DNA from 4 places in the Paenibacillus naphthalenovorans genome. Region 4 is predicted to be linked to each of the others. Evidence: riboswitches for the same ligand, from Rfam matches in the RefSeq annotation. Region 4 holds a riboswitch; each other region holds the start of a gene.
What was found. A riboswitch is a leader RNA that binds a small molecule or an ion and turns the genes downstream of it on or off. The one in region 4 is predicted to bind cyclic di-AMP.
Positions count from the first base shown of each region.

Region 1: it holds a riboswitch for cyclic di-AMP, as region 4 does, so the genes downstream of both, IJ22_RS22025 (resuscitation-promoting factor) here and IJ22_RS24790 (stalk domain-containing protein) in region 4, are expected to answer to the same signal.
Region 2: it holds a riboswitch for cyclic di-AMP, as region 4 does, so the genes downstream of both, IJ22_RS07525 (APC family permease) here and IJ22_RS24790 (stalk domain-containing protein) in region 4, are expected to answer to the same signal.
Region 3: it holds a riboswitch for cyclic di-AMP, as region 4 does, so the genes downstream of both, IJ22_RS21765 (C40 family peptidase) here and IJ22_RS24790 (stalk domain-containing protein) in region 4, are expected to answer to the same signal.

Region 1 is NZ_CP013652.1:4,484,960-4,492,519, forward strand. Features, by position in the region: gene IJ22_RS21995 (tRNA1(Val) (adenine(37)-N6)-methyltransferase) at 1-52, shown strand, start outside; gene rsmI (16S rRNA (cytidine(1402)-2'-O)-methyltransferase) at 43-939, shown strand; gene IJ22_RS22010 (AbrB/MazE/SpoVT family DNA-binding domain-containing protein) at 1,397-1,651, opposite strand; gene IJ22_RS22015 (HD domain-containing protein) at 2,036-3,322, shown strand; gene IJ22_RS22020 (TatD family hydrolase) at 3,359-4,126, shown strand; cyclic di-AMP (ydaO/yuaA leader) riboswitch at 4,351-4,534, shown strand; gene IJ22_RS22025 (resuscitation-promoting factor) at 4,816-5,955, shown strand; gene rnmV (ribonuclease M5) at 6,064-6,618, shown strand; gene rsmA (16S rRNA (adenine(1518)-N(6)/adenine(1519)-N(6))-dimethyltransferase RsmA) at 6,615-7,541, shown strand.
Region 2 is NZ_CP013652.1:1,556,737-1,564,296, reverse strand. Features, by position in the region: gene IJ22_RS07530 (DUF445 domain-containing protein) at 1-236, opposite strand, end outside; gene IJ22_RS07525 (APC family permease) at 254-2,071, opposite strand; cyclic di-AMP (ydaO/yuaA leader) riboswitch at 2,279-2,446, opposite strand; gene IJ22_RS07520 (cysteine hydrolase family protein) at 2,760-3,518, shown strand; gene IJ22_RS07515 (glycosyltransferase family 4 protein) at 3,639-4,793, shown strand; gene IJ22_RS07510 (stalk domain-containing protein) at 4,925-6,685, opposite strand; gene IJ22_RS07505 (stalk domain-containing protein) at 6,710-7,560, opposite strand, start outside.
Region 3 is NZ_CP013652.1:4,436,082-4,443,641, forward strand. Features, by position in the region: gene IJ22_RS21730 (DEAD/DEAH box helicase) at 1-786, opposite strand, end outside; gene IJ22_RS21735 (hypothetical protein) at 783-2,381, opposite strand; gene IJ22_RS21740 (hypothetical protein) at 2,556-2,849, shown strand; gene IJ22_RS21745 (4a-hydroxytetrahydrobiopterin dehydratase) at 2,861-3,163, shown strand; gene IJ22_RS21750 (GNAT family N-acetyltransferase) at 3,182-3,718, opposite strand; gene IJ22_RS21755 (sulfurtransferase) at 3,748-4,584, shown strand; gene IJ22_RS21760 (hypothetical protein) at 4,717-5,520, opposite strand; gene IJ22_RS21765 (C40 family peptidase) at 5,785-6,258, opposite strand; cyclic di-AMP (ydaO/yuaA leader) riboswitch at 6,263-6,404, opposite strand; gene IJ22_RS21775 (hypothetical protein) at 6,584-7,396, opposite strand; gene IJ22_RS21780 (M1 family metallopeptidase) at 7,411-7,560, opposite strand, start outside.
Region 4 is NZ_CP013652.1:5,039,707-5,047,266, forward strand. Features, by position in the region: rRNA gene IJ22_RS24760 (23S ribosomal RNA) at 1-1,306, shown strand, start outside; rRNA gene rrf (5S ribosomal RNA) at 1,380-1,496, shown strand; gene IJ22_RS24770 (hypothetical protein) at 1,840-2,037, shown strand; gene IJ22_RS24775 (AAA family ATPase) at 2,126-2,890, opposite strand; gene IJ22_RS24780 (hypothetical protein) at 3,026-3,496, opposite strand; gene IJ22_RS24785 (polysaccharide deacetylase family protein) at 3,591-4,280, opposite strand; gene IJ22_RS24790 (stalk domain-containing protein) at 4,425-5,273, opposite strand; cyclic di-AMP (ydaO/yuaA leader) riboswitch at 5,279-5,430, opposite strand; gene IJ22_RS24795 (DUF6483 family protein) at 5,577-6,293, shown strand; purine riboswitch at 6,410-6,511, shown strand; gene purE (5-(carboxyamino)imidazole ribonucleotide mutase) at 6,664-7,149, shown strand; gene purK (5-(carboxyamino)imidazole ribonucleotide synthase) at 7,146-7,560, shown strand, end outside.

The sequences.
Region 1 (7,560 bases), 550 kb from region 4:
TAAACTTGCTTATACAGAGAACATATATAATAGAAGGAATAGATCAACTTGAACATTCAAAAGAGTTACCATGATGCTGGAGAGCAGCGCGGAAAACTGTATTTGGTTGGGACGCCGATCGGAAATCTGGAGGATATGACGTACCGGGCGGTTCGCGTACTGCGGGAAGTTCAATGGATTGCCGCTGAAGATACCCGGCAAACCCGTAAGCTGCTTACGCATTTCGACATTGCTACGCGGATGGTCAGCTACCACGAACACAATAAGCATGCGAGCGGACCGGAGCTGGTGCGGCTAATGCAGGCGGGCGATTCCATCGCGCTGGTCAGTGATGCAGGGCTTCCGGCCATTTGCGATCCCGGGGCAGATTTGGTAAGGCTTGCGATTGACGCTGAAATCGACGTTATCCCGGTTCCCGGTGCTAATGCGGCTCTCTCCGCGCTCATCATGTCCGGGTTACCGACTGAGCGCTTTACCTTTGTCGGTTTTCTGCCGCGAGACAAGAAGCCGCTGGAAAAGGAGCTTAAAGCGCTAAAGCGTGAGCCGGGCACGGTACTCTGCTATGAATCGCCTCATCGGCTGGTAAAAACGTTAACCGCCATGTCGGAAATCCTTGGCGAGGACCATGAAATTTGTCTTATCCGGGAACTAACCAAAAAGTATGAGGAAGCCGTCCGCGGTACGATCCGGGAATGCTTGGCTCATTTGGACGAGCACCCGCCCCAAGGCGAGTATTGCCTTGTTATTCGCGGCAGCAACGGCGAAAGCTCTGCTGAGTCGGATGATGATGCCGCATGGTGGACTGGCTTGACGCCGCAGGAGCATGTAGCGCGGTACGAGGCTGAGGGCTTCGCCCATAAGGAAGCGCTGAGACGCGCCGCCCAAGACCGCGGCGTCCCCAAGCGCGAGCTATACAATCTGCTTCACCAGGGCAACTGATTTTTGGTTTTGCTTTTTGGTTTGTGGGTTTTGTTGTTGTGGTTGACCTTGCCTTTGATCTTGCGATGCTGCCTTGGCAGCGAGCTCACTTTGCCCGAACAAGAGCTGTTGAGGCTTGCCCCGGGTGCGTCCCCACGGCGGTCAGTCGCTCCAAAAAACACCCAAAGTCCGCACATGCACTCCAACGGAAGAACGCCGCAATCAAGCGTGTGCCCGATCACCTCATCCAAGAGGTGATTCCGAACGTTAGCGCTCCTCCCGCCCAAACGTCCATCAAGGCGCCGAGCGAGGTCCAGGGGCAGCCGCCCATGGGTCCCCCTTGGAAGGAGGATTTAGGGGGTTGATTAAAAAAAGAACCCTAATTCGAGGAAACCACGAATCGGGGTTATAGAGGAGATATGAAAAAGGTTAGAATTACCTTAGATAAAATTGCTATCTTCATTATACCTTATTTTTTTTATTTTGTCACAGGTATTGGCATTTCAGATAAACATTCATGACAGACAATTTTCCCTTTGAAATAAGAGACGTTCTCAGCATTGCCGCAGAAGATACAGGCCGGCTCATATTTCTTCAACATAATGCGCTCTCCGTCTACGTAAATTTCAAGAGCATCTTTTTCGCCAATGCCTAACGTTCTGCGAAGTTCGATAGGAATAACGACACGACCCAGCTCATCAACTTTTCTTACGATACCTGTAGATTTCATCATAATAAAAATTCCCCTCTCCAAGAAGTATAAGTAAGAAGCATTTTGGAAGAAAATTAATCGTCATGATTCGACATAATTCTTTACGAATATGATACCAACCATTCCAAAAATAGTCAACTAAAAATTGAGTCAATTTCATGTTATTTTATGGAATATGACTCTGTATTTGTTATATCTTAAAGAAAAAATCGAGTAAAATGTGAGATATCACACATTTTTGCAAAGTGTATTGTCACAAAAAATACGATTTTTCATTATTTTATTTCACCGTTTACATAGAAAAAAAAGTAAGGATTGGAAAATAAAATCGACATAATTCGACAAAATTATCAAATATACTGATTTGTTTGTCGAATAATAGTTCATTGATCAAGGAGGAAAGCTATGAGCACGCCGATGAAAGAAGAAAAGGTGTTCAAGGATCCGGTACATAAGTATATTTATGTGCAAGACCAAACGATTTGGGATCTGATCAATACAAAAGAATTTCAAAGGCTGCGCCGTATCCGTCAGCTTGGCACATGCTTTTTGACCTTTCACGGTGCAGAACACAGCCGGTTTTCTCATTCGCTTGGTGTTTATGAAGTCACACGCAGGATTATATCCCAGTTTGAACGGAATCAGTATGAGGATTGGCCCAAAGAGGAACGACTGCTGTGCCTGTGCGCTGCTTTGCTGCATGATGTTGGACACGGTCCGTTCTCCCATTCCATTGAAAAGACGTTCGGGAGCCACCATGAAGAATGGTCGTGCCGCATTGTTCTGGGGGATACGGAAGTCAATCAAGTGCTGCGGCGCGTATCTCCGGCATTCCCTCGGCAAGTGGCTGACGTCATCTCCAAAACGTATCACAGAGAAATCGTCGTCAGTCTTGTATCCAGCCAGCTGGACGCCGACCGGATGGATTATTTGATTCGGGACGCTTATTTTACCGGGGTGAATTACGGTACCTTTGATTTAGATCGGATTCTTCGGGTCATGCGCCCGTACCAGGGACATATTGTAGTCAAAGAGAGCGGCATGCATGCTGTGGAAGATTATTTGATGTCACGATATCAAATGTATTGGCAGGTTTATTTTCATCCGGTAACCCGCAGCGCGGAAGTGGTGCTCCACAGTATTTTCCAAAGAGCCAAAAAGCTTTATGAGGAGGGATACCGGTTCCAGTTTATGATTGCTCCGCTGCATAAGCTGTTTCAGCAGCAGTTGACGGTAGACGAATATTACTTCTTGGACGAAGCGTTCATGCAAACCGTCTTGATGCAGTGGTCCCTGGAGAAAGACCCGATTCTCTCCGATCTGTGCTCCCGGTTTTTGCAGCGGCGTTTGTTCAAATATATAACGCTCGAGCGTATCGACACTCAACTGATGGAACGCCTGGGAAGCTTGCTGCAAAGCTTTGGAATCGATCCGGATTATTACCTGAAAATTGATTTCCCGTCGGATCTGTCGTATGATGTGTACCGTCCCGGAGAGCAGGATGAGAAGCTGCCTATCTTGCTGCTGGATTCCAAAAACACATTATCGGAGATCTCCTGCAAATCGGAGATTGTCCGCTCGATCAGCGGTATTCATATGGGGAAATACCATTTGTATTACCCTCATGAGCTGCTGTTGAACCATCTGCAGGAACTGGACGCTGATGTTCGCATCCTGTTAGGTCTGTCCTGAACATTGTCGCAATGGCGAAGAAAGGGGTATGTTCATATGCTGATCGACACGCATGTGCATCTAAACGTACAGGCATTCGATGAAGATCGACACGAAGTGATTCAAAGAGCAAGAGAGAACGGAATTAGTCACATGATCAATGTCGGATTTAACAGGGAAACCATTCCCAGCTCCATCGCTTTGGCAGAACAGTATGACTTTATCTATTCGACCGTGGGTTGGCATCCGACAGACGCAAAGGATATGACCCCGGACGATTTGGAATGGATCGAATCGCTTTGCCGCCATGAGAAGGTGGTAGCCATAGGAGAAATCGGGCTGGATTACTATTGGGATACGTCTCCAAAGGATGTACAAGCCCGTGTGTTTCGTGAGCAAATCCGGCTCGCACGTAAGCTCGGCATGCCGATTGTCATCCATAACCGGGATGCGCATCACGATGTTGTGCAAATTTTGCGCGAAGAAAAGGCGGCGGAGGTTGGCGGTGTGATGCATTGTTACTCCGGGAGCTGGGAAACAGCCAAAATGTGCCTTGACATGAATTTCTATATCTCGTTTGGAGGACCGGTCACGTTTAAGAATGCAAAACAGCCCAAGGAGGTGCTGGAAAAAGTTCCGCTCGATCGGCTGCTTATTGAAACGGACGCGCCTTACCTTGCTCCTCATCCGTATCGGGGCAAGCGGAATGAATCGTCTTACGTTCGTCTTGTAGCTGAGACGGCGGCCCAAATCAAGGGCATTTCACTGGAAGAATTGGCCGGGATTACCTCGAGGAATGCCATATCCATTTTCGGTATAAAGTGAATTTTTACACAAAAGGACACATGTCTTTTTTTATACAAAACAAGATAATCGAAGAAAACAAAACAAAAAACTGTGACCAATGGAGAAAAAGATGGTTTTGGTTTAAAAATTAATAAAAAACAATGATAATTGAGTAAAATCCGAGATTTTTTTCAAAGTTTGTATACTTTACAATTCCAGCCTTCACATCGTACACTCAATATTAACTTCATACGATTGCCAAAATTCCAACATCGCTGAGTTCCGTAAGGGAACGGGGGAACCGCATCGCGGATGTCACAGCGCTACGCTGTTGATGAACGTGGTGTTTATAGGGGTGAATCTTGGGGCAGGCAGCTGCTTCCGAGTAGGGCGACTCTCAAGTCCGAATCCGTCAGCTAACCTCGTAAGCGTTAAGAGAGAGGTAACGATTGTCGTCGGCTTAACTTTTCATTTTGAGGAAAATGAGAAAAGTCACGGGAAGGTTCCTCTTCTCCGCTGACTTTTTTTTGTATTCCCCCGTCATTGGGATAACGATCCAAGCCGGTTCATAAAAAATAAGATTCCAGGAGGTGGCCTTAGGCAAGTACGGTTCTGATAGCCGTTGAAGCAAACGTTGGTAATTGGAGAAGAATATACTTTACCATAGTCGCGTCAGATCTAATCATGCATAACACTCGGATGGCGGGGCTTTAAGGAGGACCGAACAAGTGGGCGTTGTGACACCTGAACAAACCCATGAAAGACGATCATCCAGCTTGTCCTTCGCATTGCGATGGAAGCATGAAAACTTGCGTATGATATCGATCATTGCACTCATATTATTCGCTATGACTTTCATGTTTTTAATCATGTATTACGGTACGTCAATCAAAAGCGTATCGGTTGTTGTAGACGGAAAAGAGCAAACTTTCCAAACTAGAGAATCAGTTCTGCAGCATATACTGGATGAGCAAGGCATCTCTGTCGGTGAACACGACCGTGTGTCGCATTCTCTGGATGATTCGGTGGAATCGGGAGATCGAATTATTATCGAGAAAGCCAAGCCGGTACAATTGACAGACGGTGGGCAAACCAAGACCGTATATACGACAGGAAAGACGGTCAAACAGCTATTTGACGATCAGAAGATCAAGCTCAGTGAACTTGATAAAGTGACTCCCGCTTTGAATGCGGCAATAAACGAAAATAGTGAAGTCAAGATCGTCCGTGTCAAGAAAAATGTTGAGGAAATCAAAGAACCGATCGCTTTCGAAACGGTAAAAAAGACGGAGCCGAAGCTGATCAGAGGCAAAGAACAGGTTATTCAAGAAGGACAAGAGGGCGTTCTGCTCAAGAAGAAAGAAAAAGTCTATGAAGACGGTGTGCTCGTATCCGAACAAATCGTTGACGAAAAGATTCAAACCCAAAGTGTGCAAAAAATTATTGCGGTGGGAACGAAGAATCCCGTAGTAACACTCTCTTCGTCTTCGCCAACCTTGGAACAGGTGACCAGAAACGGCGTGAAGTTCGACGTTAAACAGGTCATCAATAACGTGAAGCTCACTGCGTATAGCGCGGGACCGGCCTCGACAGGCAAGGATCCGGATCATCCGCAGTATGGAATCACGGCATCAGGTACGAGAGTAACGGAAGGTCGCACGATTGCAGTCGATCCAAAGGTCATTCCGATAGGCTGGTGGGTTTATATTGAAGGTCTGGGCTTCCGCAGAGCGGAAGACACCGGCAGCGCAGTCAAAGGAAATAAAATCGACGTTTATTTCGACAGCCATGATTATGCTTTGCGCTTCGGAACAAAACATGGCGCAACCGTATATGTCATCGGTCCAAAGAAGCCGTCGGCTGATTAAGGATGGGCAATTAGGGCAGACTCATCATATATAGAACAGATGAAGAAGAGGTACGGCTAACGTCCCTCTTCTTTTCTCTTGCTGCGAAAGTAGGTACGGACGAATTCCATGATCAAAGAGATTATTGTTGTTGAAGGCAAAGACGATACGGTTGCGATTAAACGGGCCGTCGAAGCGGAAACGATCGAAACCGGCGGTTCCGCAATCAATAAAGAGGTGCTGGAGCGTATCCGGTTGGCGCAGGAACGCAGAGGCGTAATCATTTTCACGGACCCTGATCATGCAGGGGAGAGGATACGTAAAATCATCGCCAGGGAAGTCCCCGGCTGCAAGCATGCGTTCCTGACGCAGGAGGCGGCCACCAGCCGCGGCGACATTGGGGTGGAGAACGCATCGGTGGAAGCGATTCGTTCCGCGCTTGTGAATGTACGCACGGATTATATGGCCCAAGGTACGGAAATCGGCTGGAACGATCTGCTGGAGGCCGGTCTGATCGTTCACCCGGCGGCTGCCGCCAGAAGGCTTGAGATGGGCAAGCGGCTTGGTATCGGTTATTGTAACGGAAAACAGTTTTATCATCGCTGCCGCATGTTTCAAATTACAAAAGAAGAATTCGAGGCGGCGCGGCGGCATTTGGATGAAGAAGAGGGTGCAGCGTTATGAGTACCAATCGCTTTACAGATACGGCGGATGCGGGACAAGCGTCTGTGGAGGACATCGCCTCGCCGAAAAAAACCAAAGAGCTGATGCAGAAGTTCGGCTTTACCTTGAAGAAAAGCTTAGGTCAAAACTTTCTTATTGATTACAATATTTTGCATAAAATCGTTTCTGCAGCGGACTTGACCCCTCAAAAAGGGGCGCTGGAAATCGGTCCCGGGATCGGAGCCCTAACGCAGCAGCTGGGCAAGGCGGCAGGACGGGTCGTGGCCATTGAGATCGACCAAAGACTACTGCCGATGCTTGAGGAGACATTATCCCCTTATCCTCATACGACCGTTGTCCACGGCGATGTGCTGAAGGTTGATCTGAAGGAGCTGTTCGAGCAGCATTTTCAGGGCGTCTCGCAAGTTAGCGTTGTCGCCAACCTCCCTTACTATGTGACCACTCCCATTATTATGAAGCTGCTCGAAGAAAAGCTGCCTCTGGAGAATATCGTCGTCATGATTCAGAAGGAAGTGGCCGACCGGATGGCTGCGAAGCCGGGAGGTAAAGATTACGGCAGTCTCAGTATTGCGGTACAGTATTATTGTATCCCCGAAGTCGTAACGATCGTCCCGCGCACCGTGTTTATCCCTCAGCCGAATGTGGATTCGGCGGTCATTCGGTTGAAAGTAAGACAGACGCCTCCTGTGGATGTGGAAGACGAGGCCTTTTTCTTTGACGTGGTCCAAGCCAGCTTCGTGCAGCGGCGCAAAACGATATATAACAATCTAGCGGCGAAATATTTCACCAAAGAAACGAAAAGCGAGCTGGAAGTCATCCTGCAACAATCAGGCATCGATCCCTCCCGCCGCGGGGAAACATTGTCTATGGAAGAATATGCCGTACTGAGCCGGAATCTTGCCAGAGCGTTAAGTTCCCGTTAACTCCTCCATAGGGGTTATA
Region 2 (7,560 bases), 1.7 Mb from region 4:
GATTGGATAATTTTGTCCCTATTCTTAAGGAGTAAGGATGTATGCGGCACCGGTATGCCGAAAGGATGACGGAAAAGAGCGGTCACGGCAAACCAATCCGCAATGCCGCCGACCAAACCGGCTTCAAAGCCGCCTTTCAACAGAGCAACCAAAGGAGTCTCCTGAAGAAATAAAGTGATTAAAAAGCCGCCGGTCATAAAGGCCAATGACAGTCCGGCCAAATATCTTGAGTTCATCTGCGGCCTCCTTCCGGTTATTTATGGAGATGGTAAGGCACTGTAGCGATCACGACGTCTTTATGATTGAATAAGTAAGCCCTTAACAGTAACCCGGTCTGATTATGGAGGAAATAATGCCACCAATGCCTGGTAATGAATTGCGGAATTAATATGGTAATATGATCCGTTTCCGACGTTTTCCACTCCACCGTTTCAATGAATCTCATTAACGGCCTGATGATGCTTCGGTAGCTTGAACGGAGCGTAATCAGCCGGACGCCCGGGTTCCATTCTTCCCATTTCTTCTCCATCCGTGCGATATCCTCATCGTCAAATCCGACATATACGGCGACAACATGATTGGTTAGAGACTTGGCATAGCTGAGCGAATTCATAACCACCCGGGTAATGCCGGCTACGGGAACGACGATCGTGCTGCCTTTTATCACTGGTTTTTCCTCATCCATGTCGATTCGCAGTTCGTCCGCTATGTTCAGGTAGTGCCGGTGAATTTGGAAGAAGAGGAAAATGACAATCGGCAAAAAGATAAAGATCATCCATACTTGATTGAACTTGGTCAAAATGAAGATCAGCGTAATCGCCAGCGTCGTGAACATCCCGATCGTGTTGACAATGAAGCGGATCAGCCAGCCCGCCGGCCTCAGCTTTACCCAACGGACCATCATCCCCAGTTGGGATAAGGTGAAAGGAATAAACACCCCTACGGCATAAAGCGGAATCAGGTTCTCCGTATGTCCTTGGAAAAGAATAACAAGCAATGCCGACAATACACCTAAGAAGATAATGCCGTTAGAAAAACCGAGCCGGTCGCCGCGCACCATAAACATATGCGGCATGTATTTGTCTTTGGCCAGCATAAAGGCAAGCAGCGGGAATGCGGAATACGCTGTATTTGCCGCCAAAAACAGAATCAAAGCGGTGGTGCCTTGGATGAAATAGTAAAGGATGCCCCGGCCGAATGTGTTTGCCGCAATTTGGGATACGACCGTTTCTTTTGGAGCCGGCGTGATTCCATACCAATAGGCAAGTAAACTGATACCGATAAACATGGCACCTAGAATCGTGCCCATCATCATTAGCGTAGCGGCTGCATTGCGCTCAGCCGGTTGTTTAAAGTTTGGAATGGCATTGGATACGGCTTCTACTCCGGTTAGCGCGGAACACCCTGAACTGAAAGCCTTCAATAGGAGGAACCAACTGATGTTCGAAACGGCTGTGCCCAGTTCAGGCACTTCGGCGTGTCCCCCGCCCGATATATATTTGATGACTCCCGAAATGATAAGAACAAAAATGGCGAAGACAAACAAATAAACGGGCAGTGCTAAAACGGATGCAGACTCCGTAATTCCTCGCAAGTTCATGATGGTAAGAAACAGGATCATCGTCAACGCAATAAGGACCCGGTGTTCATGCAAGGATGGAAATGCCGAGGTAATGGCATCCGTCCCGGCCGAGGAACTGACAGCAACAGTCAGGATATAATCCACCAACAGCGAGCCTCCGGCCATCAAACCGATGGAGACGCCCAAATTGTCTTTGGCTACGACATAAGCTCCTCCCCCTTTGGGGTAAGCAAAAATCGTCTGCCGGTAAGAAAAAATGAGAACCGTCAGCAATCCGAGAACGGCTATGGAAATGGGGATCGAATACCATATTGCGGCAAAGCCTGCAGCCATCAATATGATCAAAATTTGTTCGGTACCGTAAGCAACAGAAGATAATGCGTCTGAAGAAAGTACCGCAAGCGCCTTAAACTTGCTTAGTTTTTCTTCTTCAATCTCGGTTGACTTCATAGGCCGGCCGATTAATAATCGTTTTATTTTATTTAGCATACTGTTCCCGCCCTCATTATTTATTAAGGAGTTTTGTAAACAAGATCATCACAACAAAAAAACCCTTAAATCTCCAGGAAGAAACTTTACTTATGGTTTCCAAATGTGTTGTTAATCAATCATCCTCCAACCTATCCCGTTTTTAGACAACAAAAAAACACAGAGGCTTGAGCTCTGTGTTTGCCTATCAGCAGACAGCACGTTCAACTCCTCTCTCATACAACGCTTACGAGGTTAGCTGTCGGATTCGGGCTATGAGAGCAGCCCTACGTGCGGAATAAACATGTTCCTGCACGATTCACCCCATGGACATCCAAATATATGTCCTTATTGGTTCCCCCGTTTTCCTGTTTGGAAATTCAGCAAGGTGATATGTTCAATGGTTGAATCTTACACCTTACAGGACAACATTGCAAAGCAAGAAATCGGATAAAACCTTTGCTAGATATGAATTGCTTTGTAAATGAGACGCTTTTATAGATCGCTTTCTTTGTTTTACTTCAAATTTCATGGATTTTCTTTATATTTCAGGATTTTTGCGTTTGCGGGCTGTTGCGGATGCTTGAAAACCAATGGATTGGAGTTGTTTTCCCATTCCTTTTTGTTCCCAGCTGAATTTGAATAAGCCATGGAATAAAGCACATAATAGGGTGCGTATACCAAGTATACCCATGAAAGGGGAATCCTCATGAGAAAAATACTGCAGTGTTCCTTTGTGTTTTCGTTTCTTGTCTTTGTTGATCTTTATGGTGTTGCAGCAGCACAAACCGCACCATTTTCATCGCCGGGAATGCAGGTGGATCAAAGCCATACCGCTTTGGTGATCACAGATCCGCAAAATGACTTTTTAAGCCCGAAAGGTGCAGCATGGAATTTAGTGAAAGACAGCGTTGCTGAAAATCACACGATTGAGAACATTGAATTATTATTAAAAACAGCAAAAAAGAATAAGTTTAAAGTATTTGTGTCCCCTCATTACTATTATCCCTATGACCAAAAATGGTTATTTGGGGGTGCTATGGAACATGTGATGCACGATATCAAAATGTATCAGCGAAAAGGTCCATTATCGCTTGAAGGCTTTCAAGGTTCGGGTGCCGACTTTCTGGATAAATATAAGCCTTATCTAGAAGATGGACAAACCATTATCACCAGTCCGCATAAAATTTTCGGACCCGAAGCCAACGACTTGGTTTTGCAGCTGCGAAAACAGGGAATAACCCGCGTCATTCTTGCAGGTATGTCCGGAAATCTGTGCATTGAATCTCATATGCGCGAACTCATTGAACAAGGATTTGAAGTGGCCGTGGTTCACGATGCCACAGCTTCCGCAAAAATAAACGGCTTGGATGGGGATAAGGCTGCAAAAACCAATTTTCGCATGATTGCCAACGCTTCATGGTCAACCAGGGAGACTATAGAGAAAATGAAATCCATTCAAAGATAAGCCTCCAGTTTGGAGGCTGCCATATCCCGCAGCTAATTTAACTCCGAATTAATATTCCTCTGACAATGGATTGATAAATATGAGGTATTTTAAACCTATATCCAATTGTTGAGGAGGGGTATGATGCGAATTGCTTTATTCTCCGACACCTTTTGGCCCCAAATGAACGGGGTTGCATTGACGTTAAAAAGACTGGTCGAACATCTGGAAAAACGAAATATTTCACTCCGGATTTTTGTGCCCAAATGCACGGAGGAGGATTTTTTCACAAGCAATATCCTGTCTTTTAGCAGCCTCCCCTTCATCCTCTATCCGGAATGCCGGATTGCGCTTCCCAATTATTTCACGATCCACAGCCAGCTCCAGCAATTTCAACCCGACCTGATCCATATCGCCACGCCCTTTAATATAGGGCTTTGCGGACTTTATTATGGGAGAAAATATGCTATTCCTCACGTTGCCTCTTACCATACGCACTTTGACCGCTATCTGAATTATTATCACCTGCAATTCGCCTCTTCCCTGTTATGGCGCTATATCCGCTGGTTCCACCAATCGTGTCTGGCCACCTTTGTTCCGTCCGTTGAAACGGCCGAAAAATTGGAAGAACATGGAATTCGAGACGTGGCCTTATGGAAGCGCGGAGTGGACTGCCGTCTTTTCAACCCCGATAAAAAAACCGGATTGATCCGCGAAAAATATAAGATCGACGAACGTTATATTTTCCTATATGTTGGCCGTTTGGCACCTGAGAAGGATTTGGACATTTTGCTTGAAACGATGAAGAAATTACCCGATTATGTTAGCGGCAATGTCCGCTGGCTGTTGGTCGGCGACGGCCCGCTGTTGAAAGATTTGAAAGCGGAAGCCCCATCGAATGTTACTTTTACCGGTTATATGAAAGGAGAGAATCTAGCCGAACTGTATGCGTCGGCCGACTTGTTCGTATTCCCTTCCGGCACCGAAACCTTTGGCAATGTGGTACTGGAATCTATGGCATCAGGCACTCCCGTCATCGGAGCCAAAGCTGGCGGGGTACAGGAAATCATTCAACACGGCAAAACCGGCCTGTTATGTCCTCCCCGTAATTCCGATGCTTTCGCAAATGCGATTACATCTATGCTGGAACATCCGGACCGGTTATGGGATTTTGGCCAGGAAAGCAGGCTTTACGCCCTTTCCCAATCGTGGGAAGCTATTTTTGACGATCTCCTCCTCCGATACATTGAAATCCTGAACGCTGACCCCACAAAACGAAAAACCTTTTCCGCTTGATTATAGGGGAGGTAAGAAAACGATATGCGGAAACCTCACGGACCTCCCGCGGTCTGTATATTCGACTAAAAAAGGAGCGCTGACCCGAGGTCGGCACTCCTTTATCACCGTTTAGAGGCGGTACCCTTGTTTTATTTACGATTAAGCGGATAAAAAATGACGTCGATCGGGAACGCCGATCCCGAGGCCGGAGAAAATTCCAGATCCAGCGACGGTTCGGTCCCATTCGTCCTGGCAATGATCGTATATCCCTGATAATCCATCATGACGCCCGACGGCGGGGCTTGAACGATTTTGCCATTCACCAGGAACGGACCTCTAAACACGCCGCCGCGCGGAAGAATCAGCACGGACATTTTCGGCGGAGCATCGATATGGATTTTGTAAACCACCCCGTAGTTGCCCAGATTGAGCGCAGGCTTCTGGCTGAAGAAGTCCGTACCGGTCACAAATTGATCCGACGTGCCGTCGCCGATCGCGAAGCTCGAAGGCCTCCGGATCGAGGAAGCATCGATGTTCCATTGCACTTCCGAACCGCTGAACGTCCCTCGGACATTCCCTTTATAAGCCAATCTCGGGAATACGCCGATCGTATCGAGCCCATCCTCCTGCTCCATCGCTGCGAATGAAAAATACACCTCACCGTCCGTCTCTACATCATAGAGCACATTCATCCCTTGTCCAGGGTAGAAATCAGGCATGACTTTATAATAAGCCGTTTCGTACGGCCTGAGCACCATCGTTTCCACAGCCCTTTTCCCTTGCAGAAACTCAATCGTCGGTTCATTGCCCATCAGGTTAGCGTAGATCGAAGGGTACACCTCCCCTTGATTGGTCGTCTTGATCGTAACACTGCGGACAGGATCGCTATTTCGTACAATGATGGCAAATTTCATTTTTCGATCCGTACCGTTGACATGGGTTGCATACAACCGGGCTTTCCCGTTGACTTTCTCCTGGTACAAAAAGCCTTTCTCCGTAAACGTCTCCGGACTGTCGCTCACAATCAGAGGACGGTCCGCAGGCTTCTGCTCCTGCTTGGGAATCTGCGGGATGCCGCGCAAATATTTGCGAAGCACCGCTTCTTCCTCCCGGACGTAGGTCCCAACAGGCGCGTAATATACCTTGTGCTCAAACGCATCCAAGTAAGGCTCGTTCTTGACGAGTATATTGCGGGAATACGTATCGCTGACATTGCCAAGGCTGTCTTTTACCGTGAGAGAAACCTTGTACAGTCCCGGAGTGAAAATCGCCTGCGCATTACCGATCCATTGAATGTCTCTTAGTTCCGTTCCCTTCGGATCATAGCTGAGATTGCTGTAATGAATCGGTTCGCCGATCCGGTACGCTTCCTTGTCCACGGTGAATTTGGCAACAGGCTTGACATTCGGCGCCGCATCGTTGGTAAACCGCGTCCGGTTCGCCTCCGGCTTGACATAGCGCAGCTCGACCCGTTTCAGCTCATGATCGACCTTGCCATGAAAAGCAATATATTGCTGCAGCGCGGCCATTTCAATGTACAGCCGATTTCCCTGAAGCTCGGCATCGGTGCCCCACTTGCGGCCTGTACCGTTCTCAAGAACCGTCCGGTCGGCAAGCGAGTACTCCAGATAAGCCTTCGGCGTCGTGATTTGCACCGCCTGCCTGTCTCCGTCCCACTTCACCGGAATGCCAAACCAGTTGTTCAGCTCTGCGGCAGGCAAGTAAATCCTTCCGTCGAGTTCAAGCGTTGCCGCTTGAGCCTGCGTTTTCGATCCGTTGATATAAACTGCCGTACTGCCGGGATAAAGGATCAAGTGACTGTCCTCCGGGGCAGCCGAGGCTTGTCCGCTCACGACCCCTATCGCGATAGCGGCAGCAAATGTCAGCCACAGTTGACGTAATGGTTGCATCAGCGCATGAATTCCTTTCTATGTTTACTTATTATCTTTCAAAGGATAAAAAATCCATTCGACCGGAGACGTGCTGCCGGGAGCGGCCAACCATTCGATATGTACTTCGGACTCCCTGCCCTCCGGCCGGTAAACCACAAAAATGCCGTCCTGATCCGTGAGGCCGCCTTGAGGCAAAGCTAGCACCCGGCCATTTACTTTTAAGATGCCGTCGACATAGCCATCCTTCGCCCGAAAGGCAATGACGGCTTGATGCGGTTGGTACAAGTACAAGGAATACACCGTACCTCTGTCGGAGGTCTGAGGGGTGTCCGGCGTCCATTTGGACAACACCGGTAAGCTCTTCCCGTCGATATCCGCGTCAAGACGTATATCAGCTGCATCATTAACGGTCCCGACGGCACCTGCTCCGAAATAGGAGTCATAAGGCTGCATGGTTTCGGTTTTGTCCGCCTTCATGACGACAAAGCTGATTTCCGCCAGACCGTCCGCCTCGATGTCCTGAATCGCAGCAAAGCCCTGCCCCGGCTCAAGAGCGACCTGTTTTAATACCGCCGTTTCCCCCGGTTTCACCTCGATGCTTTCCTTCAAGGCCGGCTGGGTCATATAATTGACCGCCGCTTCTTTGGTATTAGCCCGATGCAAGAGGGTCGGCTGAAGCAGTCCTTCACGCGTGATATGTACCGTTCGAGTCTGGCTTGGGTCCGGATTATGTATGACCGCTGCGAACTGCACCTTTTCCTCCATTCCGTTGCTGTGGTGCATAAATAGGCGGGCTTTACCGTTTACGGATTGCTTCCCAATGAGTCCCGGATTTCGAATGATTTGACTTTCCCCGCTGATAATTCGCTTTCTCTCCGTGGACTTCGTCACCA
Region 3 (7,560 bases), 600 kb from region 4:
CCAAGCCTCGGGCACACCGGCGGCCGCTTCCCCGTCCGTCTCCGCGGTGGCCCAAGCTTTGAGAACCGAAGGGTCCGCCTCGTACTGCACGTTTTGGTCCCCCCGGTCCTGCAGCACGACGCGCAGCGGCCAGGCGCCGCCGGCAGTTGCAGGCTCCTCAAGCTTCAGGCATGTTCGAAAAGGCGTGCCGTCAGACTGCCAGCCAATGGAGATGAGCCAATCCTCCTCGTCCATCCACAAATCGGCGGCCGATTTGCTGCGGGAGAGCAGAGGAAATGAGCGCTCCAGCCGCTCAAGATTTTGACGCATGACCCCGTCTGCTTCGATCCAGGCGGGAATGAGCTGATCCATCCAAAGCTCCGCTGCGGGAGAGGCAGCCAGAGCGGCCGCTTCTTCATCCAGCAACAGCTTCCAGCCGAGCGTCCCGGCTTTCCACTTGGCAAAATCGGGCATAAAGCGGCCTTGCGTCAGCGCCTCTTTGACGGCCGGCGCCAGCCGCATCAGCTCATCCAGCTCGCGGCTGTAGTTCAGCCGCTGATGCATAACGGTGCTTGGAGCGGCCCAATAGTCCAGCGCCTCCAGCGTCGGAAGCAGCACACCTTCCAGATTCATCCATTCGATGACCTCAATGAACGTGCCGTAGAAGGAAGGAGCATGCCAGGCAAACAACCAGTCCCGCAGGTCGTAAGCGTCGCAGATGCCGCCGTTGTGACGGGTACCCCACAGGAAGAATCCGCCCTGAGGCGCCCATCGCACATTTACGCTGATGCTTCCCGTATCGATCATGGTATCCATTTTCCTTTCCTCAACTCTTCTTGTAATGCGCGAAGGCGAGAGTATTTTACGGCCAGCCGGTAGATGTAATCCTCCCAATCGTTCAGACGGTCCAGCTTTTTATATAGATTGTTCAGCTTTTTGAGCAATTTGGTTGCGGACTTGTAAGCGGTGCGGTTCTTCCCGGCAATGCACCGTTCCACCGCTTGGTGATACAGCGGCAGTACCAGTGCCGGGTTCTGCTTCTCTACGGATTGCAGATCGACGGAGTACAGGTCATTCGGGGAAACGCGGTTGGCCAACTGCAAATCGATCCAGGCTTTATACCGCCGGCCCTTCAGCAGATATGCCGAATAGAAGTTGTACGTGCGCGGCAGCAGCGCTACCATGACGGACACCCATTCCGCATCGTCGGATTGCCGCCCTACGGCTTCCATCCAATACTGGCAAAACTGCCGTAATTCCTCCTGCTGGGCGCGCTGTACCACCGGCAGCAGCCATCGCAGCCATGCCAGCATGCGTTCCCATGCCTGCTCTTTATGGCAGTGGTGCAAATAAAAGAAGAAATCCCGCGCCTCACGTTTGCTGAGCTGCTCCATCTGCCGCCTGGCGGCTTCGTCATCCCCCGCGATGACGGCAAAATGCGCGTCCGCCATCAGCAGCGCATCCTTACGCTTTGGCATCAGGTCCTTTGCTTGCAGCATATGCTGCAGTCGAGTCTGTTCCTCCGCGATCCATGAAGAGAGGTTTGCCATCCGCCACCAAACGCTGCGGTACACGGTGGGCCACGAAACAGGGGACTCCTTCCCGGACAGAGCGGACTCCGAAATCAGATGCAGCGTTTCTTTCCACTCCGCGGAATAGCTTTGCGTCAAGGCTTCCACATCCAGCGTCGGCGTAAGGCGGAGCAGCTCTTCCTGACACTTTCGTCCGATCGTTCTGCACCCGGTTTCAATATAGTAAGAAAGATACGATGCTTTCGTCTCTTGGTAAAACTGCTCGATCTTCCGCATGATGAACAGCAGCAAATGCAGATCATAGAGCTCCTTAAGGGGAGATTTCCAACCCTCGCCGTAGGGGGCAAGCTTTTCTTTGGCCGCGTTGTGGAACAGCTCGATCGAATGCTGCTGAGACAGCGAGAAGCCGTAAAACTGCTGGTCAAAAAAACGCTGCCATTGCACGGGGCTTTGTTCTTCTGTGGGTGGCTCAAGCCGATCCTGCTGACGTTTATCCGCCGTACGGCCGCCTGACCGGATCTGCTGCTGTCGGCTGCGAATCATAATGGCCTGCTTCAGCTGTTGAAGGAGAAGCTCGGGCCGCGCGTAAGAAGCATACAGAGTAAAGACGACCGCAGCAATATGCTCGCAGTTCCTTACGGTTGAACAACTGCATTCGCTTTTGCTGAAATGGTCGATGTCGATGATGACCTCGCAATTTGGCTCGAGCACCAAGGCATGCACTTCCACGCCGTGCTTCAGCTCGAGTCCGGCCACACGGCCTTTGTGGAAATATTCCCATCCCCGCTCGAGCCGGTCCAGTTCATAATCGCTCTGCAGATGCCTTGTCAGCTCGTGTATTCGATTTTTAGGGATCTGCAGCTTGAGCATGTTTCGCCCTCCGCCTGTTTTGTCTATCCTTATAGTGTATCAGATTTTGCATATGAATGCGTAGAAAATTGGTCGAGACCCGAGTTTTTGTTGGTCCGTCACTGGTTGCGGGCACAAGGGATTTGTGAGTACAATGAGGCAAAAGCGAATTTACCGCTGGAAGGACAGGTGGCCATGGGCATTAAATTCGGAAGGGAATACAACGACATCATCAATGATTTTACCGATGCACTGCGGGGAGTGGAAGGCTGCTGCGAATTTCTGGAGATGCCGGCGGACGATTGGGACGCCATGAGCGAGGAGGAACAGAAGGAATGCATGAAGACGTTGGCGGATGATCTGTTCTATGGACTGGGAGTAGAGGCGCAAATGAGCATAGGCGATTGTATGGTCACGCATGACCCCAAACGGCACTTGATCCGCATTGACCAAGGAGAAACGCTTACGACGGTCATCTATTTGGTATAGGAGGGATGGGCATGCACAGGAGATTAACGGAAGAGGAAGTGCAAGTCGGCCTGAACCGGACGGAAGGCTGGGCGTTGGAAGAGAACGGGAAATGGATCGCAAGGAAGTACCGCTTCGCGTCTTTCATGGACGGCATCGGGTTCGTGGATGAAGTGGCCCGGATTGCCGAGGAACTGAACCATCATCCGATGATTTCCATCGATTATCGGCTGGTGACGCTTCGCCTCACCTCGTGGAACGCCGGGGGACTGACGGAGCTTGACTTTACCAGCGCCCGGAGGTACGACGAAGCTTATGCGGGTTTTCGGAAATGAATCTGTTCTCATGCATCCTTATGCGGACCATACCATGCAGTGGAACTCTTCCATGCCGGTAGGGGTCATCCGTTGGTAGGTGTCCGTAATGATAAAACCGGCGCGGGTATACACACGGATCGCTCTTTCATTCCAAGTCATCACTTCAAGGTCGATTTGATTTTGTGGAGCCAACCGTTGGGCTTCCTGTACAATCGCTCTTACAAAATGAATTCCGTTGCCGCAGCCGCATAAATCGGGACGCATGCCCAGACCCAACCGGGTAACGCCCACCATAGGAAAAAACTGCACAAATCCGCTCAGCTCACCGCTTGCGTCCAGAACGGCACGGTACTGGTTCACTCGAATTTCAGCATCGGCGAATTCCTCTTGATCGGAAAGCATAAGCTCCCATGGCCGGAAATGGTAGGTATGGTATGGCGGAGGATAAACCCAGCTGCAGATGTCGCGGCAGTGCGCCTCCGTGAGCGGGGCAATATAAAAAATCCGGGGCTCGTTGGGTATCACTTTCTTTTCAGCTTCTCCCTTCGGGTGTATACTGTTAATATACAGCATATCACCCCATTAAAGGAAGTGATTGGATCTTGAAGCATGTAGTCAGTCAAGAATGGTTGTTTGAGCACGGCATCCAGGACCATATCGTGATCGCGGACTGCCGCTTTATATTAGGCCAGCCTGAGGCCGGAAAACAAAGCTATGATATCGATCATATTTGCGGAGCGTTTTATTTTGATCTCGAACGTGATTTGTCCGGTCCAAAAGAGAAGCACGGAGGGCGCCATCCGCTTCCCGATCCCGGGAAGCTTGCCGCCAAGCTTGGCCGGGCGGGTATCCACGAGCATTCCGTCGTTGTCGCTTACGACGATCAAGGCGGTGCGATGGCCTCGCGGTTTTGGTGGTTGTTGAAATATCTTGGTCATGACGAAGTCTATATTTTGGATAAGGGCTACTCGGCATGGAAGGAAGCAGGGTATCCCGTAACGGAGGAGCTGCCTGTGGAGCAGCAGGCCGTATTCACGCCGAAGGTACGCAGCGAGATGCTGGTGAATGTGGAGCAGGTGAAGAACCGGTTGAAGCGTCCAGGTACGGTGCTCGTGGATTCTCGCGAAGAGAAACGTTACCTTGGCCTCGAGGAAACGATCGATCCGGTGGCCGGACATATTCCGGGAGCGAAGCAGTATTTCTGGAAAGAAGGATTGCAAGCTTCAGGGGGATGGAAGGATGCTTCGGAGCAAAAGGCCAGGTTCGCAGACTTGCGCAACGCCGATGAGCTTATCGTCTATTGCGGCTCCGGTGTGACGGCGTGTCCGAACGTGCTGGCGCTTAGCGAGGCCGGATTCGACAATGTCAAGCTGTACGCAGGCAGCTGGAGCGATTGGATCAGCTATAAGGACAATCCGGTGGCGACAGGAAAAGAGTAGGAAATGGGGATTCCGTGTCAGACACGGTTGGAGGACTACGATCATTTGCCGTTGGCATGCTGATCCGGTCCTCCTTGTTTTTTCATCCGGGGCTGTGTATGATACACCGGCACTCTTATCTTATATTTCCGATCAAAGCGTCCCTGTCAAAAGCTTTCGCCTTTTCTCTTCACGGTCCTTATCGCTGAGTTTGGGACATGTAAAGCAGTAATTCCCGCATGCTTTTTCCGTTTTGTAGTATAGGCAGCACGCGGCTTTCACCCGGAGTAAACGATCCGGATCAGCAGGAGACTCGACCATTTTAAAATTAAGATCCAGCAGATTGGTTTTTTTCTCGAAAATCCGGGGTCCGATGCGGTGTACCAGAACGGCAAAATCGTCCTTAATCCGGCTTCTCGTCTCTTCATCCTCCGCTTCCCCGATCATCACGTCAATCGTATAATACAGCCGGGTGACCAATTGGGCCCACAGCTGAGCCGTTGGAATGCCGGCGGCTTCGGAGACGGAGGCGATGAGAGGCTTCACCTGCCCGATATACCAATGATGAAAAATCGCACTCAGCCATTCTTCTCTGTTATCGGCAGGGCAGGGCGTGCCGACGCAGGAATCCGCTCTGAAAGCCAGCGCAGGACCATCGGAGTGATGGCGGAGCTGCAGCTCCAATTGATCCAGATGCAGGTTCAAGGCCGCTTGATGGCAAGAAACGGTATACTGCAGAGCAGAACAGACTTGAGTAACCCAAGCGATGAAAAACATGCCGCCTACGTCGATATGCGATCCCTTCAAAGCTTCCGTATAGATGCGAATAAACCGGGACATCTCCTCCAGTCTCAACAGGCTGCCCAGACGGAATCGGTGTTCTGCTCCGGCGATTCCGGTTTCGGATAGTCCAAACCGCTGTTCAAGCACTTGGTTGACCGGTTCCTGAAGAGTCATGATCCGGCGCTCCTTTCTGGCACATCAGGCGAATGATTTGGGGGACAGTCCCCGATCCCAATGAGAATTATAATCATTATCATTAGGGAAATCAATAGAAATCACAGCATTCGGAACAGATCGGATGCAGGAGGCTTCCGCATGGTTTCTGCAAAATAGAAAGCCCTGCAGGCTTGTCCGTCCGTTTCGTCCGTTTTTGCGAACGATCGGATCGGGCCAAACACTGAGGGCTTCCGAAGCTGCATTGCGAATCCGTTGACCAAATCAATTGGCGTCGGTCATGAGTTGTTTGTACTGCTCGTCCGACAAAATACGCCGGGCTGTCACATAACGATTGGCGTAGTAAGATTCGCTCATTTCAGTAATCGTAACGCCTTTGTTCGTAGCCGAGTGGTAGAACTTGCCGCCTCCCACATATACGCCGACATGAGAAATGCCTTTACCGTCGGTGTTGTAGAACACGAGGTCGCCGGGACGGAGCTGATCTGCGGCTACCCATTGGCCGGCTTGGGCTTGGCCTTTGGAGGAATGGGGAAGTTCTATACCGAACTTGTCGAACACCCAAGAAGTATAGCCGGAGCAATCAAAGCCGTTTGTCGTATTGCCTGCCCATTTGTAAGGCGAGCCTAAACCCGCGTTTACCGCTGCGCTTAGTGGGGTTTCAGCAAATGCGCTGCCCACGGAAACACTGCAAAACATAGCTAACGAAAGTGCAAAACCTACAAGCTTCTTTTTCAAAAAAAGTTTCCCCTTCCGGTGCCTACGAGGTTAGCTGAAGGGTTCGGTTGAAGGTTCCCTATGATCACTGACGTTGTTTGTCGAGATCAATTCACCCGGTTATGGATCCCCCGTTTTCCTAAACAGAAATTCGGCAAAATTTTCTTTTTTTTGATTTCGGATAAACATATTCGAGGAAAACTGCACTTTTCCTTCTTTTGTAACAAAATTGACACATTTAAGCGGTTTAAATTGAAAATTTTGTTTAATTGAATCGGGGATATAACAACACAAAGACACCGGTCCATGGCGGACCGGTGCTTCTGCGGTCTTATTAGGATATCAGCTACGCTTTCTCCGTCCAAAGCGCATATTGTGTGCTGATGGCCCATACTTTAATAAACATTTGAACCAGCCGATAGGCTTGTAATCCGATCAGGGCCAGAAAGCCGGCCCAGAAAAACGAGGCCGCCATCACCGCGGCGGACACGGCCAAAGCGATTCCTGCTACGGATAAAGAAATCAGCATAATGGCGGGCAGATGGCGAATCACAAACAGCAGGGTGTAAATGGCCGACCTGCCATCGGTTTTTCCGATCTGAAGGAACAAAAAGACGAGCTGGAGCACAAACCAATAGGCGATGTAGCCGGCCAGCGCCGGCGCCAGCGCTTTCCCGAAGGAAATATATGAAGTCTGATGCCCGTACAGCTCTATTGTATAAGGAACCAGCCAGTAGAGCGGAGAGAGCAGCAGCGCCAGTTGGATGAAGTAGAGGCCGAAGAAGGGAAGAGACAGCTTTCGAATCCCCTCCACGAACCGGTAGCCTGCGTTCATGTCCCGATGTTGAAGCGAGTAATATACCCCCGCATTAAGCAGCGGATGCACCAGCATTCTTAATCCCAGGAGGCAGATGCCCCACCACAGAAACGGCTCCAGCAGGTCCGTCTTCATGATCTGAAAATGACCTTCGATCCAGAACAGCTGCGAAGCTGTGACGGGCAGGTCGCTCCCCGGATAACGATGGAGAAGGGGGAGGACGACGGATTGAATCAGCTTATACAGCGCGACGCCCCAGATGAGATTGTATATAAAGAGGGTAAAGACGGCAAAAGGCTGCTGCCAGGCCAAGGTCCAGCCTGCTTTGATCCGGTTCCACATATTCCTCGCTCACCTCACCATGCGACCCAGCCAAACAAGGTCTCCAAAATTTTCACAACACTTACGTTCCATCGCACCGACAGCTTCTTATCGACTTCCGTTTTCATAAAGCCGTTGATCCGCTTGTTCTCCAGCACGATAGAGTGCTCCGGGTCTATGGCCGC
Region 4 (7,560 bases):
AAAGCCTCTAGCCAGGGAGAAGGTGCCCGTACCGCAAACCGACACAGGTAGGCGAGCAGAGGATGCTAAGGCGCGCGGAAGAACTCTCGTTAAGGAACTCGGCAAAATGACCCCGTAACTTCGGGAGAAGGGGTGCCCCGGTAGGGTGAATAGCCCGAGGGGGCCGCAGTGAAAAGGCCCAAGCGACTGTTTAGCAAAAACACAGGTCTGTGCGAAGCCGCAAGGCGAAGTATACGGGCTGACGCCTGCCCGGTGCTGGAAGGTTAAGGGGAGCGGTTAGGGTAAGACCGAAGCTGTGAACCGAAGCCCCAGTAAACGGCGGCCGTAACTATAACGGTCCTAAGGTAGCGAAATTCCTTGTCAGGTAAATTCTGACCCGCACGAATGGCGTAACGACTTGGGCGCTGTCTCGACGAGAGATCCGGTAAAATTTTAATACCTGTGAAGATGCAGGTTACCCGCGACAAGACGGAAAGACCCCATGGAGCTTTACTGCAGCTTGATATTGGACTTTGGTACGATCTGTACAGGATAGGTGGGAGCCAGGGAAGCATGAGCGCCAGCTTGTGTGGAGGCGACGTTGGGATACCACCCTGATCGTATCGGAGTTCTAACCTGGTGCCCTAAGCGGGTATGGGGACAGTGTCAGGTGGGCAGTTTGACTGGGGCGGTCGCCTCCTAAAGCGTAACGGAGGCGCCCCAAGGTTCCCTCAGAATGGTTGGAAATCATTCGCAGAGTGCAAAGGCAAAAGGGAGCTTGACTGCGAGACAAACAGGTCGAGCAGGGACGAAAGTCGGGCTTAGTGATCCGGTGGTACCGAATGGAAGGGCCATCGCTCAACGGATAAAAGCTACCCTGGGGATAACAGGCTTATCTCCCCCAAGAGTCCACATCGACGGGGAGGTTTGGCACCTCGATGTCGGCTCATCGCATCCTGGGGCTGAAGTAGGTCCCAAGGGTTGGGCTGTTCGCCCATTAAAGCGGTACGCGAGCTGGGTTCAGAACGTCGTGAGACAGTTCGGTCCCTATCTGTCGCGGGCGCAGGAAATTTGAGAGGAGCTGTCCTTAGTACGAGAGGACCGGGATGGACGTACCGCTGGTGTACCAGTTGTCTCGCCAGAGGCACGGCTGGATAGCCAAGTACGGAAGGGATAAGCGCTGAAAGCATCTAAGCGTGAAGCCCCCCTCAAGATGAGATTTCCCAGTAAGTAAGACCCCTTGTAGACGACGAGGTAGATAGGTTCGGGGTGGAAGCACGGCAACGTGTGGAGCTGACGAATACTAATCGGTCGAGGGCTTATCCAAAAAGCACATGAAGATGATCAGCAGCTTGGTTTCGATCCAGTTTTCAGGGCGCAAGCCTTGAGAAATGAATACGTTTGGTGATGATGGCGGAAGGGAACCACGCGTACCCATACCGAACACGACCGTTAAGCCTTCCAGCGTCGATGGTACTTGGACCGCAGGGTCCTGGGAGAGTAGAACGTCGCCAAGCAAATGTATTCAAAAAGCCTGCAAGTCATTTAATATGACTTGCAGGCTTTTTGTACTTCAGGATAATATTACGCTTATACATGGAAGCCTCCCTCGATGTAAATTGGATTTTAACATACATAACATTCCGATATTCCCTTTATTGGTAAAGAGCGGTTGAATGAATCAGGGCAAACAGACTGCATACTAACTGAAGATTTGCAACTTTAGAGCTGTAATGATATCCAGCAAGAAAGCTGATATATGGAGATGACGGATCTAGATTCGAATACTCCAAAAAGCTCGGAAGCTACGTCGAAGGAAAGCGTAAATTCACAAACCACACCTCAAGGAGGAATGAGTTCATGAGCAAAGTGCAAAATAACAACGAAAATGAAGAACTGGCCGAATTAGGAACCCATGCCGCGGGAGCAACCGACCTGCATCATACGCGGACAACGAATGAGGCCGTACAAATCGATCCTCCTGTAGGTAATCAGCCGGGAGCCGTTGATAACCGAAGCGGGAAGTTTGATGTGAAGAAGAACGGAAAGCCAATCTGACCTCATGGATCGGTCACAGGCATTAGAGAAAGAGCAGGGATCCGGCGGAAGCACAAGGATGCCTGCTCTTGCTATTGGTCTTTTATGATTATTCCACATCTGCGAACAATTCCTTCAGCATCCGTTCCCGGTTTAGCAGGAACTGTTTCATAATGATATAATGATCGGTTTCTTCCAGAGTTATCTGTTCAATGCCCTTGTCCGTAAGATTGTACATCAGAGCGTCGGGATATCCCATTAAAATGGGAGAATGAGTAGAAATAATAAACTGGGAGTTTCGATTCACTAAAGCGTGAATACGGGCCAGCATGGACAGCTGCTTAAAAGGAGACAAGGCCGCCTCGGGCTCATCCAAAATGTAAAGGCCATTCCCTCCGAAACGGTGAAGGAAAGCCGCGAAGAACGATTCTCCATGGGATTGCTCGTGCAGTGATTTGTCGCCATATGACCGTATGATAGGGGGGGCCGAGGACTGCTCACGATCCATTTCATCAATGTTCGTTGCCAGGTTGTAATAGGTTTCGGCGCGGAAAAAGAAGCCGTCTTTCGGTTTACGGACTCCGCGTACCAAACGGATATAGCGGTGCAGCTCGGAATGCGATGAACGGGTAGAAAATGTAAAATGGAGACTGCCGCCCTCCGGATTAAATCCCCATGCGATAGCCGCCGCTTCAAGCAGTGTGGATTTTCCCATTCCGTTCTCGCCTATAATATAGGTTACTTTGGGGTGCAAAGGCAAAGAGGTGAGTTCGCGCAAGGAAGGAAGATTAAACGGGTATGCTGTAAATGAGGGAATCCGGTCCCTTAACAGCTCGATACTCCTCAAGTAAGCGTGTTGCTCTCTGAAAACCATACGGCGCCGCTCCTTTCCCATGATCCTGAACAAGTTTATGATACAAAAAAACAAAGGCAAAGGCACCCCATCCCAACCAAGAGTGAGGTGCCTTCATTTAAACACCAAGCGTGGTCCTGAAACTAAGCGATAAAGCTACATACGTGAAAATCCTTCATCGTGCAGATATTCGATCGCCTCAGCATAGGTGTCAAAAGCGGACTCCAGATGAAGTCCCGAGTACACATACCACATTTCGTCTTCTTCCAGCAGCACAAGCGTATGGTTATCCGGACCGATCCATCTTTCTTCTTTTGCATCTCCAATAATGGCCTGTTCCTCTGTTGTTCTCGGGGAGAGAGAGCGGATGGAGGCCTCTATGATCGCATGAAGCTGTTCCTTGGAGAAATCACGAATATTGACCAAGCCTTTGTCATCCTGATCGTAACCATACAGAAGACCGGCATAAACAAAACCGTTACCGTTCGGATGCAGATGATAAACCACAATCTTTTTGTCATGGGCGCTTTTTTCATAATGATAATTGATCCGGCCCAAGGATACATTTTTACGTTCCAACTCCGGGAACGATTCCACAACGGCACGTTTTTCTTCAAAAGAAAGCATGATATCCCTCATAACATAGCTTATTGAATTCCAATTGATTATATCATAGGACATCCCGACCGCACCATGATCACATCTTTTGAAGATAAACGGTTTATTTGCGTGTTTTGGCAATCAAATCTGATACGGTGACGAACTGATAACCCCGCCGCGTCAGCTCGGGTAAAATTTGTTTAAGAGCCTCTACGGTCTGGGTGCAGTCCCCTTGAAGATCGTGGAACAGCACAATATCGCCGTTGTGGGCATTGTCCAGAACCTGGCGGACAATTTTGTCTACGCCCGGCTTTTTCCAATCCTGCGTATCCTGATACCAAGACCACATCACGACCGTAAGTTGATCCTTTTTGACAGATTGAAGCAAGGCATCATTGTAAAAACCTCCAGGGGGACGGAAAACGTGCGGCATTTGTTCTGTGATATCGAATATAACCTCCTGGGTTTGGCGGATTTCTTCTACGAGACGTTCGGGGGGAAAGTTTTTCAAGTAATGATGATCGAACGTATGATTGGCGATTTCATGTCCCTCGTTTACCTCGCGGATGGCAATGGCAGGGTACATCTGCACGCGTTTGCCAATAACGAAAAAAGTGCCTTTAGCCCCGTATTGATTCAGCAAATCCAAAATCTGCGGCGTATACACCGGATTCGGCCCATCATCAAACGTAAGTGCGATCAGCTTCTGATCCGTCTCGACGTTCCATACGACCTCGCTGTTTGAGGGTGCGGCGCCGGTAAGAAACAGGACCACCAAAGCAATCATGAACCTACACATACGGCGATGCATAACGAATCGACCTCCGTTCTGACATGACCATCTTAGGTTTTGGACGTCAGAACAAAAGTATGCGGCAAGTCCGGCAGCCAAAAAAAAGCAGCCGCCTCGATGGAGAGACGGCCGCTTCGTGCTATGGATGAGAATCAAATAAGATCATGAACCGAGAATATATACTTTTACTTGTTGAATTCCGAACATTCTTGCTTTATTTTTGCTCTCAGGCAGGAAAATGTCTATGCGGTTGCCTTTCACCGCACCTCCTGTATCGGTTGCCGTGGCGTACATTCCGCCGGCAGGAAGACCATCATACGTATAACCCTCGACATACACTTTAGAGCCGAGCGGGATCACGGACGGATCTACGGCAATGGTGCCCAGACGCAGCGGGTTGCCCATATAGTCGAGTCCCGCATAACCGCCGTTCTCATCGGCAGAAGCAGTATAGGCCGTAGCCTTGGCTACGATCACTTTGGAATAATTCGGTACCTTGCTAACCTTGTTCACCGGGCGGTACCATGCGGGAGCATGATATTGGCCGTCCGTGCTGAGAATCGCGATCCGGTTGATCTTGTCCCATTGGGTTTTGATTCCGAAAGTATCGGAAATCAGCCGAAAAGGGACATACACGCGTCCGTCTACAAACTTGGCCGGGTCCGTAATTTGAGTCGGCTTTCCATTAACCGTCATGCTCCGGTCACCGGTCGACAGCGAAACGGTTTTGTCGCTGCTCTGTATTGTAATGGTGAATCGGGAACCGTCTTGTTCCCACTGAAGCTTGTACCCGAGCTTGTCCGTAACCGCTCTCGCGGGGACCTGAAGTTTGTGATTCTCATCCACAAAAGGCTGTGCATCCGGAAATGCCACGAGCTTTTTGTTTACCTGTACCTTGACGTCATCAGCCAGGCGTACAGGTTCCTGCGCATGTGCGGGTATAGATGCCGTTAAAACTGAAGGCACGGCAAATACACATGCCAGGAGCATGTTTTTGAAACGAAAATTCATGATGCGTTCCCTCCTGTTTTTGCCTCCGAGGTTAGTTGTCGGGTTCGGGAAGAGGTTGTTCCCTAGCGCAGCCGTGCAGCCTGCAAGCATTCACCCCAAGTGCTTAGTCCCCCGTACGTACACATAATTAAGCTGTACGATTCGGCTTTTAAAAGCCTAACATAGGATAATGTTCCGGTTCAATGCACAAAATCATCCAATCATTCCCTCATAATGGAATTGCTTCTAGCGCCGGTTTTCCTCATGCTGCATAATCCTGTACAATAAAAAGAACGACACGGCCAGAATTGAAGGGAAGAGATCATGTACAGACGCGATTATCTCATGCGGTTGATTGAGCAGACGACGGAAGTGCTGCATAAAGTAATGTTCGCAAGGAAAAATCAAAGTTTGCAGGAAGCCCTTGAACTGTTGAATCAGGCCATGCGTCAATTGTTAGGGCTGAATTCCAGGCTGATTCACGCTTTATCTACCAAGGATTTGCTCGCACTGCTTTCCAAGGACGGACATGTCGATCAAGGAAAAGTGCTGGCTTTAGGAGATATGCTGAACGCGCGGGGCGCTGCACAGAAAGAGAGCGGTCACGCGGCTGCTGCAATTAAGGACGGCTTAAAGGCGCTGGACTTGCTGCTCACCGCCAGGGAGATGGATCCCCGGGATGAATTGGGCGGGATGTTCAAAGAGCGGATCGATGCGGCGCTGGCTCTCGCGAACCGTGCGTCTATGCCGACGGATACCATGCATAAGCTTGTTTTTTATTATGAGGATTGCGGACAATATGCCAAAAGCGAGGATGTTTTATTTCATTTATTGGACGAGCTAAACGAGGATGAACATCTCCGTGAGGAGTGGATAACGGTGCTGGATGAAGGGATACGCATGTACGAACGCTGGCGTTCTGTCGAAGAAGAGCGGCTGGCTGCAGGCAATTTATCCAAGACAGAAGTCGAAGACGGCCTCGAGGAACTGAAGAATATAAAAATAAAACATGCCACTATCAGGAAAAATCTGAATGAATAGGGTACGAAATGCGAACTATTATTTATGTCTTTTTAGTTAATGTTCGTCTTTTGTAGTTGACATCCAGTGTTAAAGCCTGTTAAACTGAAAACGTATCAGCGAATGGATAATCATTCGGAAAAAGTCGAATAATCTCTCGTATATCATCGGGAATAAGGCCCGAAAGTTTCTACCCGAAAACCTTAAATTTTTGGACTACGAGTGAGCGATAGTATAGAAGGTCTGCACTGCGGTGCAATGGCCTTAGCTTTCGCTTGTGGATATTTCTTGTCGTCCTGCCGATAGACTGTGCATTAGCGGTCCAGCGTCTATCAAAAGGACGTTTTTGTTTTTATATCAGCCAGATGATAAACGACATGGAGGTTTACGGATGTCAGTTCTTGTAGGAGTCATTATGGGCAGTCAATCGGACTGGGAGACGATGAAGCATGCATGCGGCGTGCTGGAGGAACTGGGTGTGCCCTATGAAAAAAAAGTCGTTTCAGCACACAGAACGCCTGACCTGATGTTCGAATATGCAGCGTCGGCACAAGAGCGGGGGCTGAAGGTGATTATTGCGGGCGCGGGCGGAGCCGCGCATCTGCCGGGTATGGTAGCCTCCAAGACAGTGCTGCCTGTGATCGGCGTTCCGGTCAAAACGTCCACGTTGAACGGTCTGGATTCTCTGCTGTCCATCGTACAGATGCCAGGCGGCGTTCCCGTCGCTACGGTGGCCATCGGACATGCCGGGGCGACGAATGCCGGTCTTCTCGCAGCGCAGATGCTTGGGGCATTCGATCCGGAGCTGCAGCGGAAAATAACGCAACGGCGCGAGCGCATCGCAAAGACGGTAGTGGAAAAGAGCGTGCTGGAATGACGCAAGAGAATATGGCAAGCAAGGCGTACAATCCTGATCGGGTGCATGCACCGGGGGCAACCATAGGCATCCTTGGAGGCGGGCAGCTTGGCCGGATGCTGGCTTTGGCCGGACGCGCGATGGGCTACCGCTTTGTTACGTTGGATCCGATGCCGGATGCGCCCTGCGGACAGGTGGCCGATCGCCAGATCGTTGCAGAATATTACGATGCGGCGGCGGCAAGGCAGTTAGCGGAACAGTCGGATGTCATTACGTATGAATTCGAGAACGTGGATGCGGGAGTGACTTCCCTGTTGATGGCCGAATCGTATGTGCCGCAGGGCAGCCGATTGCTTTACACCACGCAGCATCGGCTGCGCGAGAAACGGGCGATTGAAGCTGCCGGAGTCAAGGTAGCACCTTATGCGGAGA